Linked DNA regions of Sphaerisporangium krabiense. The protein of the gene in region 2 interacts with the protein of the main gene of each other region in a pairwise test. Links are inferred from orthologs where the notes say so. Each region holds a gene or a part of one and is shown on either strand. Other genes may lie near its edges.

What was found. Proteins that work in one complex are often made in the same cells at the same time.
Region 1: the proteins of rlmB (region 2) and tsaE interact in binary tests that used the Escherichia coli proteins (3 or more experiments, as listed by UniProt). The link is inferred for Sphaerisporangium krabiense from one-to-one orthologs.

The regions. Positions count from the first base shown.
Region 1 is NZ_JACHBR010000001.1:709,927-713,579, forward strand. The notes cover bases 1-2,990. They hold tsaE (tRNA (adenosine(37)-N6)-threonylcarbamoyltransferase complex ATPase subunit type 1 TsaE), read right to left. Parts: upstream 1,744-2,990; coding sequence 1,258-1,743; downstream 1-1,257. Other genes in these bases: BJ981_RS02935 (class F sortase), read right to left, coding at 1-423; BJ981_RS02940 (hypothetical protein), read right to left, coding at 446-1,090; BJ981_RS02950 (alpha/beta fold hydrolase), read right to left, coding at 1,740-2,816; alr (alanine racemase), read right to left, coding at 2,828-2,990. Outside these bases: more of alr, read right to left, coding at 2,991-3,653. UniProt on the Escherichia coli protein: Required for the formation of a threonylcarbamoyl group on adenosine at position 37 (t(6)A37) in tRNAs that read codons beginning with adenine.
Region 2 is NZ_JACHBR010000001.1:901,259-909,303, forward strand. What follows is about bases 2,359-5,122. They hold rlmB (23S rRNA (guanosine(2251)-2'-O)-methyltransferase RlmB), read right to left. Parts: upstream 4,342-5,122; coding sequence 3,376-4,341; downstream 2,359-3,375. Other genes in these bases: BJ981_RS03825 (lytic polysaccharide monooxygenase), read right to left, coding at 2,359-3,061; cysS (cysteine--tRNA ligase), read right to left, coding at 4,363-5,122. In the rest of the region: BJ981_RS03815 (galactose-binding domain-containing protein), read right to left, coding at 1-904; BJ981_RS03820 (hypothetical protein), read left to right, coding at 1,632-1,907; more of BJ981_RS03825, read right to left, coding at 2,315-2,358; more of cysS, read right to left, coding at 5,123-5,757; BJ981_RS03845 (DUF2637 domain-containing protein), read left to right, coding at 6,244-7,476; BJ981_RS03850 (GlsB/YeaQ/YmgE family stress response membrane protein), read right to left, coding at 7,646-7,915. UniProt on the Escherichia coli protein: Specifically methylates the ribose of guanosine 2251 in 23S rRNA.

The DNA.
Region 1 (3,653 bases), 190 kb from region 2 along the record:
GGCGACCTGTTCGATGGCGTTGACGCGGTACTGGGCGGTCCTGCCGTCGCTGCGTCGGACCTTGACGATCGCGCCCTTCTTGAGCTCGCGCAGGCGGTAGAAGACGGCGGGGGCCGTCTTGGTGTCCACATGGCCGATGATCACCGAGGGGCCCGCGTCGCCGGGGACGACGCTCTGGTCGAACCAGCCCGCCGTGGACGGCTTCTCGAACGGCGGCAGCTCGACCTCTCCGTCGTCGGCGAGGCCCAGTTTCATGAGGGGGGCCTTCAGGCCGAGGGAGGGGATGTCGAGGCGCTCGGGGACGGCGGTCTTGATCCGGCGCGGCTCGGACTCGCGTCCGGGGCCGCCGGTGATCGCGTACAGGACGGCGCCGGTGACGACCCCGGCGACCACGATCCTCAGCCACTTGGGGGTGTCGGCCATGGGGGGAGCGCGGGCGGGACGGTCAGCGGGTCCGGGACCTGTGCCGCGCCAGCGCCACGCCGCCGCCGAGCGCCCCGAGCAGCACCACCACGGTCACCGCCGTGGGAATGCCGCCCGGCTCGTCCGTCGCGCCCGCGGCCGTGCCGCCGCCCCCGGCCCGCGGCGCCCTGGTGGGCACGACGCGGGTCCTGGTGGGGGCGGGCTCTGAGCGCTTGGCGGTGAGGGTGAACGTGGCCTTGCCGGTGTCGTTGGTGCCGTCGCACTTGACGTCGACCTCGTAGCGGCCGGGCCGGGCGTCCTCGTCGACGAGGGCGAAGCCGTGGACCTCCGGCGAGGGGGCCGCCGTGGTGACCGGGGTGGAGGACGCCGCGGGAGTGGACAGCGGCGGCTGGGTCAGCGTGACCACGCCGGTGAAGGAGTTGGACCGCGCCGTCGCCCGGTAGTCGGTGCCGCCCTGCGGAACGGGGCAGAAGGCGCGGACGCGGACCGAGCGCGTCGCCCCGCTCTGCACCTTGCTCGGCACGATCTGGACGCGGATGTCCTGCCTGCTCAGCGTGGGCGCAGGGGTGGGATCGGCCGTCCCTCCGGTCTGGGCCGAGGCGGTGCACGCGACGCCGCCCAAGAGAAGGAACGCACCCGACACCGCGACCCGCCCGACCCTGTGCACCGTCGCACTCCACTTCGCCGTACGATCCGACCCCGCCCGACACGACCACACCTGGGCTTTACCCAACCTGGCATACCCAGAAATGACAGGCCAACCCATTGGAACGATCTTCATTCCGATGATTCACAGGAACTCAGGAGTGCGTCAAGGGAGGCAAGATTACCGGTCTAGATCGGAGAAAGGCGGCCGATCGCCTCGTTCCACCGCGACCCGACCGCGCGCAGCTCGACGACGCGCTCCTCGCCCGCGTCGGCGCGCCGGATCGCGATCTCCAGACGGTCCTCGGCGAGCCCCTCCACCAGGCCCTCGCCCCACTCCACGACGGTCACCGAGTCCTCCAGGGAGGCGTCCAGGTCGAGGTCGTCGACCTCCAGCGCGCCGCCGAGGCGGTAGGCGTCCGCGTGGACCAGGGCCGGGCCGCCGGCGAGCGAGGGGTGGACGCGGGCGATCACGAACGTCGGCGAGGTGATCGGCCCGCGCACCTTGAGCCCCTCGGCGACGCCCTGGACGAAGGTGGTCTTGCCCGCGCCGAGCGGGCCGGACAGCACGACCAGGTCGCCGGGGCCGAACAGGCGCGCGACCTCCTCCCCCAGCGCGCGCATGTCCTCGGTCGTGGGCACGTCTCTGGTCACGTGTCTGGTCACCTGGTTCATACGGCCTCTCCCATCGCGTCTCCGGCGCCGGCCTCCAGGGCTCGCTCGACCAGCCGGGCGATCGCCCCGGTCACGGTCTCGGGCTCCTCCAGCAGTACCAGATGGGAGGCGCCCTCGATCTCGGTGAGCCGCGCGGTGGGCAGGCTCGCGTGGATGGCCCTGCTGTGCTCGGTCGGGGTGAGCCAGTCCTTGTCGCCGACGATGATCTCGGTGGGCACCTTGTCCAGCACGCCGAGGGCGGACAGCTTGTCGTGGGACATCAGCGCCGGGTAGAAGTCGGCGATGACGTCCGTGGGGGTGGAGCGGATCATGGACTCCGCGAAGTCGACCACGGTGGGGCTGATCTTGGTCGCGTCGCCGAACCCCAGGTAGCGCAGCACCAGGAACGACACGTCGCTGCCCGCCTGTCTGCCCTTGTCGATCAGCGCCGCGCGCCGTCCGAGCAGGGTGACCGCGGGCGCGGCGGCGCGGTGGACGACCTTGGAGAACAGGGCGGGCAGGCCCAGGGTGAGCTCGGCGAGCTTGCCCGCGGAGGTGGAGATCAGCGCCACGCCGCGCACCTTGTCCCCGAACAGCTCGGGGTGCCGTTCGGCCAGCGCCATCACCGTCATGCCGCCCATGGAGTGCCCGACGAGCACGCACGGGCCCGGCACCAGCGTCTTCAGCACCTCGGCCAGATCGGCGCCGAGGCGGTCGATCGTGCAGTCCTCGGCGGGGGTGCGGGTGGAACGGCCGTGGCAGCGCTGGTCCCAGAACACCAGCCGGTGGGTGTCGCGCAGGTCGCGCCGCTGGTAGTGCCAGGAGTCGAGGTTGAGGGTGTAGCCGTGGCAGAAGACGATCGTCAGCGGGGCGTCCTCGGGGCCGTCGACCTCGGCGTACAGCTCGACGCCGTCGGAGGTCCGCACGGTGACGGGCCGCCCGCGCAACTCGCCGAAGGGCTCGCTCGCCTCGAGATCCGGCCGCAGGCGGATGCGCCCCACGGCGTACCTCTTGGCCAGGGCGGCCGCCGCCACGCCCGCCGACGCGGCGCCGACGACCGCCCCGGCGATGCCGACCCTGCGGCGTGTGGGCATCCGTACCTCCTTCAACCGGCGCCTTCCATCGGTGCCGTCTCCCGGTGAACGCGCGGCACGCGCGCACCGATCCTCGTCACGATCTCATGAGTGATCGTGCCGAGGGAATCGGCCCATTCCTGAGCGGTGGGCTCCCCGTGGGCGCCCGGTCCGAACAGGACGACCTCGTCCCCCTCGGCGATCGGGTCGTCCCCTACGTCGATCATGAACTGGTCCATGCAGACCCGGCCCGCGACCCTGCGGCGGCGGCCGGCGGCGAGGACCTCCGCGCGGTTGGTGGCGCCGCGCAGCACGCCGTCGGCGTACCCGAGCGGCACCAGGGCCATGGTGGTCTCGCGGTCGGTCGTGTAGAGGTGCCCGTAGGAGACGCCGGTGCCGGCGTCCACGCGCTTGGCCATGGCGACGCGGGCGGTGAGCGTCATCGCCGGGCGCAGGCCGAAGTCGCCGAGCTCGGGGATCGGGCTCAGCCCGTACACGGCGATGCCGGGGCGGACCATGTCGTAGTGGGCGCCGGGCAGCGAGACCGTGGCGGCCGAGTTGGCGATGTGCCGCAGGACGTGCGAGCCGGTGACGCCGGCCTTGTCGGCGACGGCCAGGGCCTCGTCGAACTCGGCGAGCTGGCGGGCGATCGAGGGGTGGCCCGGGATGTCGGCGCAGGCGAAGTGCGACCACAGCCCGGCGATCTCGACGGCGCCCTCGGCCTGGGCGGCCAGCGCGCGGTCCAGCAGCTCGGGCCACGCGCGGGCGGTGGCGCCGCCGCGGGTGATGCCGGTGTCGGCCTTGAGGTGGATCCGCGCGGTGCGGCCGGTCCTGCGCGCGGCGGCGACGATCGCGTCC
Region 2 (8,045 bases):
TGGACGCGGTGACCGGGACGATGTTGCTTTCCTTGCCCCCGATACCGGCCTCGGTCCAGGCGCCGTCGTACCACTTCTGCCACGTCCCCGGCGCCAGCTTGCCCGACATCGGCGCCCTGGCCACATGCTCATTCCGCATGTTCCACCGGCCCGCCTGCCCCGGCTTGTTGATGACCTGCGACCCGTAGAACACATAGAAGTACCCCGAGGCCGGATCAGCGAACAACCGCTGATCACCACCACCGAAGTAGTACGTCTGGTTCGGAAACGCCTGAGTGTCACCCCGCACCGTGCTGTAGGGCGAGGTGATGACATGGTCCTTGATGTCCCACGTCCGCCCCTGATCAGTGGACACCGCGTAATCGATCGAGTCGTAGTGCATGCCGTCCCCGAACGGGAACATCGTGAACTCGTTGTGCACCAACCCGACCCAGTCACCGGTATCGGGATCGACCCAGGTACCGATCAGATCGCAGTAGTTCTTCTGCCATTGGCCCTGGGGCGGGATCGAGGCGATCTTCCCCGTCGGGCTGTTGTTGCACCGCCAGGTGGTGTCGTTGTTCTTGTCCTGTGGGTTGCCCGGGTTGACCGCGTCGCTGATCGCCGACGAGCGGGACGCGTCGTCGAAGTCGGTACCGGTGAAGAACGCCCAGTAACGCTCGTCCTTCGGGCCGTACAGAGCCGCGGACTGCTGGGTGTAAAACGTCCCGTCCTTATCGACGAACGGCGACGCCGGAGAATCGGTCGAGTACTGGTTGGGGCCGGTGGCACCCGTCGTGACGGTGTAGGTGGCAGCGGGGGGAAGCGGGGGTGTCGCCGATGCGGGTGACGGTGCCGTCGCGACGACGGCCGTGGCCGCGATGGTGACACCCAGGGCCGCGAGGACCGGGCGTAGGCGGGGCATGGAGTGGACCCTCCCGATTTTCGGAAGTCACATAAATAAGTGCCTTGAAGTAAAGGAGGCTGATCGCCGGTTTGTCAAGGGCCCTTCGCCGAACGGGCCGTTCCCGGGCGCCATGCTCCACGCACAAACCGGGAAGCGCCGCAGGTCACGCGGTCGCGTCACATTGAGCCGCGTACCGCGGCCGGGTGAGCCAGGTGCCGCCGTCCAGGCCACCGATGCGCCGCCCCACGGGGTCCAGGGCCATCCGGACGCACCCAGCCCGCCCCCTGCTCACCGCATCTGGTGACGGCCTGCCTAGCCGAGCCTGGCGGAACCAGCCGGGGCGTCGGCCTGGGAAGCGAGCGCGTCTCGCGAGCGGTCACGGGCCGGGACCGACATCCGCCGTGACGACATCTGGCAACCTGGGGCGTGCTTTCTCATCGGCCACGCCGAGACAGTCGCACACTCCATCACCAGCCAATCGGGCCCCGCATCGGCCTTGGCCAACGAGTAGTTACCGATCACATGCCGTCGCCGGCCCCGAAAGACACGTCGGGACAAAATAGGAAATATAGGATTTAATAATCCAATAGGCATTTAAGTTGCAGTCAAGATGCAAGAGTGATCGTTTGTCGCATTCAGCGATCGGGAAACTAGGCGGGCAGCGGCAGGTTAAGGCGTCAGCGCGTTACCTGGAAGGCGGATAAACGCTTCCGCTCCGCCAGTCGATCCGTCAAGGGGGAACGCAGTGCGACATATCAAGAAATACGCGGCGATACTGGCCGTCACGGCGGCACTCACCGGTCTCGGTGCCATCACCGCCAGCGGCGCGAGCGCATACACCACCATCGGCACGAACTGGGAGGGGGACGGCGGCTCAGGCGGCTTTGGTGGCTTCGGTGGCTTCGGCGGTGCGGGCGACAGCGTTGTGGACATCGTGACCATCCCGGAGGCCGCCGCCTTCGCATACCCCTTCGTGGGGGTGGGCGGTGTCAGCATCCCCGGCTTCGGCTTCGGGTTCTAACCGACACTCTGATCACGGTTGAGATCTGCGCTGGCGGTATCGGCGGGTGACCGCCTGGTGGTGGTGTCATCCGGCGACCAGCGCAGAATCTCCTTCCGTGAGGGCGGAGAACAGCCGTGAGGATGTCGCCTGGGTGGGGTGCGCGATGGGTTCCGCACCGGCGTAGCAGGTGCCGACAAGGTTCGCTTCAGCCGTCGAGTAGCGCTTGTCTGCAGAATCCGGCGGCAAAAGCCCCTGGCGAGCATGCCGAGGGGCTTTTGGCGTGGGAGCCGACGAGGGGAATTGCAGTCTTAACCAGAGGTATGCAAGCCCGCCGGTTTCCCCCATCTCCAGCTCTGCCGGCAAGTGCCGTCACTTCTCACCGACAGAGCCAGAGGCGGGTATATCTCAAGTCGAACGGCAGCGGATCAGACGCGGGCCCAGAGCGCCGGGACGTTCGGCGGCTCCCAGCCGGGCAGGGCGGTGTGCGACTGCAGGCACCGGTAGGTGGCGCCGTTGTAGGTGACCTGCGAGCCCGGGGTGTAGGCGGTGCCCGCCGTCCACGGACCGTTGGGGACGACCGTCGGGGTCGGGGTCGGCGTCCGGGTCGGGGTGGGCGTGGGGGTCACGGTCGGCGTGGGGGTAGGGGTCGGGTCGGGACCGCCGGAGCCGACCTGCAGGTCGACGCAGTTGTAGAACGCCATCGCCGTGTCGGCGATGTTCCAGATGGCCAGCAGCTTGATGCGGCCGGTCCTGCCACCGAGGTTCACCGTGTGCGAGACCGACGAGCTGGGCACCCTGCCCCTGTCGTCGAAGGACGCGATCTTGGTGCCGCCGACGTAGTACTCCCACGTGCTGGTGGCGTGCGGGACCTTGAGGGACCACTGGAAGGTGATGGAGTCGCCGACCTTGGCCGCCGGCCAGGCCTTGCTGTCGTCGTCCAGCGGCGCCCAGCGGGAGTCGCCGGCGCTGCAGTTGCGCTGCCCCTTGGGCCCCTCGACGCTGTAGGGCTCGTAGATGATGTCGCCGCACTTGGAGACCTTGCCCTGCGCGCAGTTCGCCTGCCGGCTAGGCGGCGACGTGATGTAGCCGTGCGCGGAGGCCGGCGTCGCCACGAACACCACACTGGCCGCGGCGATGGCCGCCGAGGACAGCAACGTGACCACTCTTCGCATGTCATGCTTCCTTCACTGGGGGGATAACTTAATATAAAGGAAAGTTTCCTAACAGTGAAGGCCAACGGTAAGCGTGTCGTCACCACGCTCGGCTGTCTCCTGCCCTGCCGCTGTCTGAGGACAGGTCCGCATGGAGAAGGCCCCTGGCGGGTGGCGCAGGGGCCTTGGGGAGCCGACGAGGGGAATCGAACCCCTGACCTACGGTTTACAAGACCGTTGCTCTGCCGATTGAGCTACGTCGGCGGTGGTGCGTGCCTCTGAGTTTAGTGGGTCAGGGTAGGCGGTGGCACCGAGGTTACGGCGGGGGTGAGGGGTCAGCGGCGGCGGTGGCGGGCTATTTCGTAGAGGGCTATGCCCGTCGCTACGCCGGCGTTCAAGGATTCGGCGGCGGCGCGCATGGGGATGCGGGCGACGACGTCGCAGGACTCGCGGACGAGGCGGGACAGGCCCTTGCCTTCGGAGCCGATCACCACGACGAGGGGCTCGGTGGCGAGGTCGACGTCGGCGATGTCGGTGCGGCCCTCGCCGTCGAGGCCGATGACGAACAGGCCGCGTTCGCGGTACTCGCGCAGGGCGCTGGTGAGGTTGGCGGCGCGGGCCACGGGCATGTGGGCGAGGGTGCCGGCGGAGGTCTTCCAGGCGCCGGCCGTGACGCCGGCCGAGCGGCGGGCGGGCACGAGGATGCCGTGGGCGCCGAAGGCGGTGGCGGAGCGGGCGATGGCGCCGAGGTTGCGCGGGTCGGTGACGCCGTCCAGGGCGATGATCAGGGGGACCTCTGCGGCGTCCTGCGCGTGTTCGACCAGGTCGGCCGGGTGGGCGTAGTCGTAGGGCGGGAGCTGGAGGCCGAGGCCCTGGTGGACGGTGCCGTCGGTGAGCCGGTCGAGCTTGTCGCGGCTGACCTCCAGCAGGGCGATGCCACGGTTGGACGCGATCTTGATGGCCTCGCGGACGCGGTCGTCGTGGTCGATGCGCTGGGCGACGTACATCGCCGTGGCGGGAACCTCGGCGCGCAGGGCCTCGACGACGGGGTTGCGCCCGCCGATGACCTCGGGAGCGTCGTCCCGCCGGGGACCGCGCGCCGGGCGAGCGGGGGCGGCGCCTTCCCTGGGAGAGGGTGCCGCGGCACCGGAGGCGCGCTGGCGGTCCTTGAACCAGTGCCGTTCGCTGGCGGGAGGTGTCGCCCCCTTGCCCGCCAGGCTCCTGCGGCCCTTGCCGCCGGTGCCCCGTGTGGCGCCTTGCCTCTTCGCGGGCCTGCCCGACCCTTTACCCCCACCTGCCATGGTGTCAGCCTACCGTCGCGATCAGTGCGCGATTTCCCATCGCGGACCTTGGGGGGTGTCCTCGACGACGACGCCGGCCGCCGCGAGCTGGTCGCGGATGGCGTCGGCGGCGGCGTAGTCCTTGCGGGCGCGGGCGGCCTGGCGCTGTTCCAGAGCGACCCTGACCAGGGCGTCCACGGTCTCGCGCAGGCCGGAGCCTGCGGAGGACGACCGCCACTGCGGCGAGCGCGGGTCGAGCCCGAGGACGTCGAGCATGTTCTGGGTCTCGGCCAGGAGACGGGCGACCTGTTCCTTGTTGCCGTGGGCGAGGGCCACGTTTCCTTCGCGGACGACCTCGTGGACGACGGCGAGGGCCTGCGGCACGCCGAAGTCGTCGTTCAAGGCGTCGGCGAAGGCCTGCGGGAGCGGCGCGGCGGCGTCGACATCGTGGATGACCTCGGCGGCGCGGGTGACGAAGCCCTCGATGCGCTGGTAGCCGGCGGCGGCCTCGGCCAGGGCCTCCTCGGAGTAGTCGATCGCGGAGCGGTAGTGAGCGGCGACGAGGTAGTAGCGCAGCTCGACGGGGCGCACCTTGGTCAGCATGGCCGGGACGAGAAGGGAGTTGCCGAGCGACTTGCTCATCTTCTCGGCGCCGACCTTCAGCATGCCGTTGTGCATCCAGTAGCGGGCGAAGCCGTCGCCGGCGGCCTGGGACTGGGCGACCTCGTTCTCGTGGTGCGGGAAGATCAGGTCGACGCCGCCGCCGTGGATGTCGAAGGTCTCGCCGAGGTACTTGGTCGCCATCGCCGAGCACTCGATGTGCCAGCCGGGACGGCCCGAGCCCCACGGCGTGGGCCAGGTGGGCTCGCCGGGCTTGGCGCCCTTCCACAGGGCGAAGTCGCGGGGGTCGCGCTTGCAGTCGGTGTCGGTGTCGCCGGCGGCGCGCATGTTCTCGGGGCGCTGGTTGGAGAGTCTGCCGTAGCGCTCGGCGTAGGACATGACGTCGAAGTAGACGTCGCCGCCCGCGGCGTAGGCGTGCCCCTTGTCGATGAGGCGCTGGATCAGCTCGACCATCTCGGGGATGTGGCCCATCGCCCGAGGCTCGACGGTGGGCGGGAGGCAGCCGAGGGCGTCGTAGGCCCAGGTGAAGGCGCGCTGGTTGCGCTCGGCGACGACGTACCAGGGCACGCCCTCCTCCGCGGCGACGCGGAGGATCTTGTCGTCGAGGTCGGTGACGTTGCGGCAGAAGGACACCTCGAAGCCGGAGCGGGTCAGCCACCGGCGGACGACGTCGAAGTTGACGCCCGAGCGGATGTGCCCGATGTGCGGCGGAGCCTGCACGGTCGCGCCGCACAGGTATATCGAGACCCGGCCCGGCTGGACGGGGACGAACTCGCGGACCGCACGGGTTCCGGTGTCGTATAGGCGCAGACTCACGAAGGCAAGGCTAATGCCTCACAGGCCCTGACAGGACGGGTTGCCGTACCTCACCGGCCCTCAAAGCGAATGTGAACGGCTCCGGGTTTCCGGACGCGTGGTCCGACCGCCCGTCTTCTCCCTCTAAGAGCCACTTGCCGGGAATGCTTTGTACGAGAACAGTGGGCGAAGTCCCAGATCTGGCTAAAAATCGGGAATCTTGTGGCATGTCCGGATGCCAGATTTAGTCGGGTAAGGCTCCTGTCAGACCCTGGAGTCGGACCGAGAGCCGTGCCGCGAGCCGGACCGAGCCGCCGCGACCACCACGACCTCGCACGGAAGCCTGGCGTGGCGCGGCCGCGCCGCCCGGTGAGGCGAGCCATGATTCTGTAGGCTCGAAAAGCCATGGACGTCACTCCCCCGCCGCCGGCGACGCGCTCTTCCCGCCGGTCCGAGATCCCGCCTCCACCCGCTCAACACGCAGGAGCGGCGCTGGCGCTGCGCCGTGTGGGCACCGCCGTCGCGGCCCTCGCGGTCGCCGGGCTCGCCGCCACCGCCTGTGTGCTCTCCTTCGAGCCCATCCGCTCCCTCGCCGTGACCGGCGGGGCGCGCGCCGACTTCGCCTACCTCTACCCCGCCGGGTTCGACGCGCTGCTGGCCATCGCGCTGATCAGCGTGCTGCTCCTGCGCCCCGCGCGGCTCCTGGTACGCGCCCAGGCCATGGCGATCCTCGTCCTGCTCATCGTGGCCGCCGCCGCGGCGAACATCGCCGTCGCGACGGGCACGGTGATCGAGCCGGGGCGCGCCACGGTGCCGGTCGCCGTGGCGCCGTGGGTGATGTTCGTGATCGGGCTGTGGCTGTTCCTGCTCCCGGCCCGGCGTTTCCCCGCCTACGAGACGGCGCAGGCGCCGCCCGCGGAACGTGACATCGTGCCCTTCGGCGGCGAGGAACGCGACCCCGAGCTGGCGCCTCCGCTGGAGACGGCCTCGCCCGCGGCCGCCCATCCCGCCCGCGATCACGGCCACGCGACGGCCGCCGCCGAGCCGGACGAACCCGAGGTCACGCCCGTCGTGCCTCCGACGCCCGCCCCGGAGACGCCGACCGTGGACGAGCTTCCGCCGCTGCGGGAGGACGACCGGCTGGACGACCTCCAGGACGACGCGGCCGATGCCGGCGACGCTCACAAGGCCGACGATCAGCACGACGGCCCGCGCGAGACCGGCCCGCTTGAGACCGGCGGGGACGACCCGCACGGACAGGACGGCCCCGAGCACGACGGCCCGGAGCACGGCGGCCCAGAACAGGGCGGTCCCGAGCACGGCGGTCCCGAGCACGTCGTTCCTCCGCCCGAGCCGGAGCAGCGGCTGGTGCCCCAGCCTCGTCCGGGGGCGGCGGGCGGACCGCCGGAGAGGTCTCCTGATCGCCCGGTCCGCTGGGGCGATCTCGTACGGCCCGCGAGCGGCGACGTCCTCGTACATCCTCTTCCCAAGCCGTCCGAGCGCGACCTGGGCGACACGCAGCCGTACCCGCACGTCACCGACCGGGACGAGCCCCGGGACCGGAAGCAGGAGCAGGAGCAGGAGCAGGACACGCAGCCGTATCCGCACCTCCGCGAGGACGCACTCCCCGGGACGGGCGCGCGGGACGAGGCGCCCGAGGCCGGACGCCCGCCCTACGGAGGGGCCGCGGCGCCGCCGTCGGGACGCATGCGCAGCACCCCGCTGCCCCCCGAGGAGTAGACGAAGGACCGCATGGAAAAGACCCGCCCGATCCGTGGGGATCGGGCGGGTCTTTCAGTTTCCGGCGGAGTCATCGCACCGTGCGCGTGACCGCCCGCGGGTCTACCGGGGGCCGCTGCCGCGGATCGCCTCCCGCAAGGGGCGGCGAAGCGGTGCGCTCCGTCCGAGGTCAGACCCTCGTTCGACCGCGGATCCCGGCCACCACGGCGACACCGATGACGGCGACGACGACCTGCAGGATGATCTCGATCCAGTCGATCCCGGAAGTCGTCTCGACACCCAGCACCTGGGCGATGGCGGTACCGATCAGGGCGGCGACGATGCCGACGATGATCGTGACGAGCCACCCGATGGGCTGACGGCCGGGCAGAACAAGGCGCCCGAGAGCGCCGATGATCGCGCCGATGACGATAGCGCCGAGAATGCTTTCAATGGTCATCTTGTGCCTCCACTTGAGGGTCGCACCTTCACGCTGTGAAGACGGCTACCCCCTGGAGGACAACTAATCATAAAAGCCAAAAGTTCCAGGTCAAAGCCTGGTAAAGGAGAACGACGCCCCGCACCGCGCC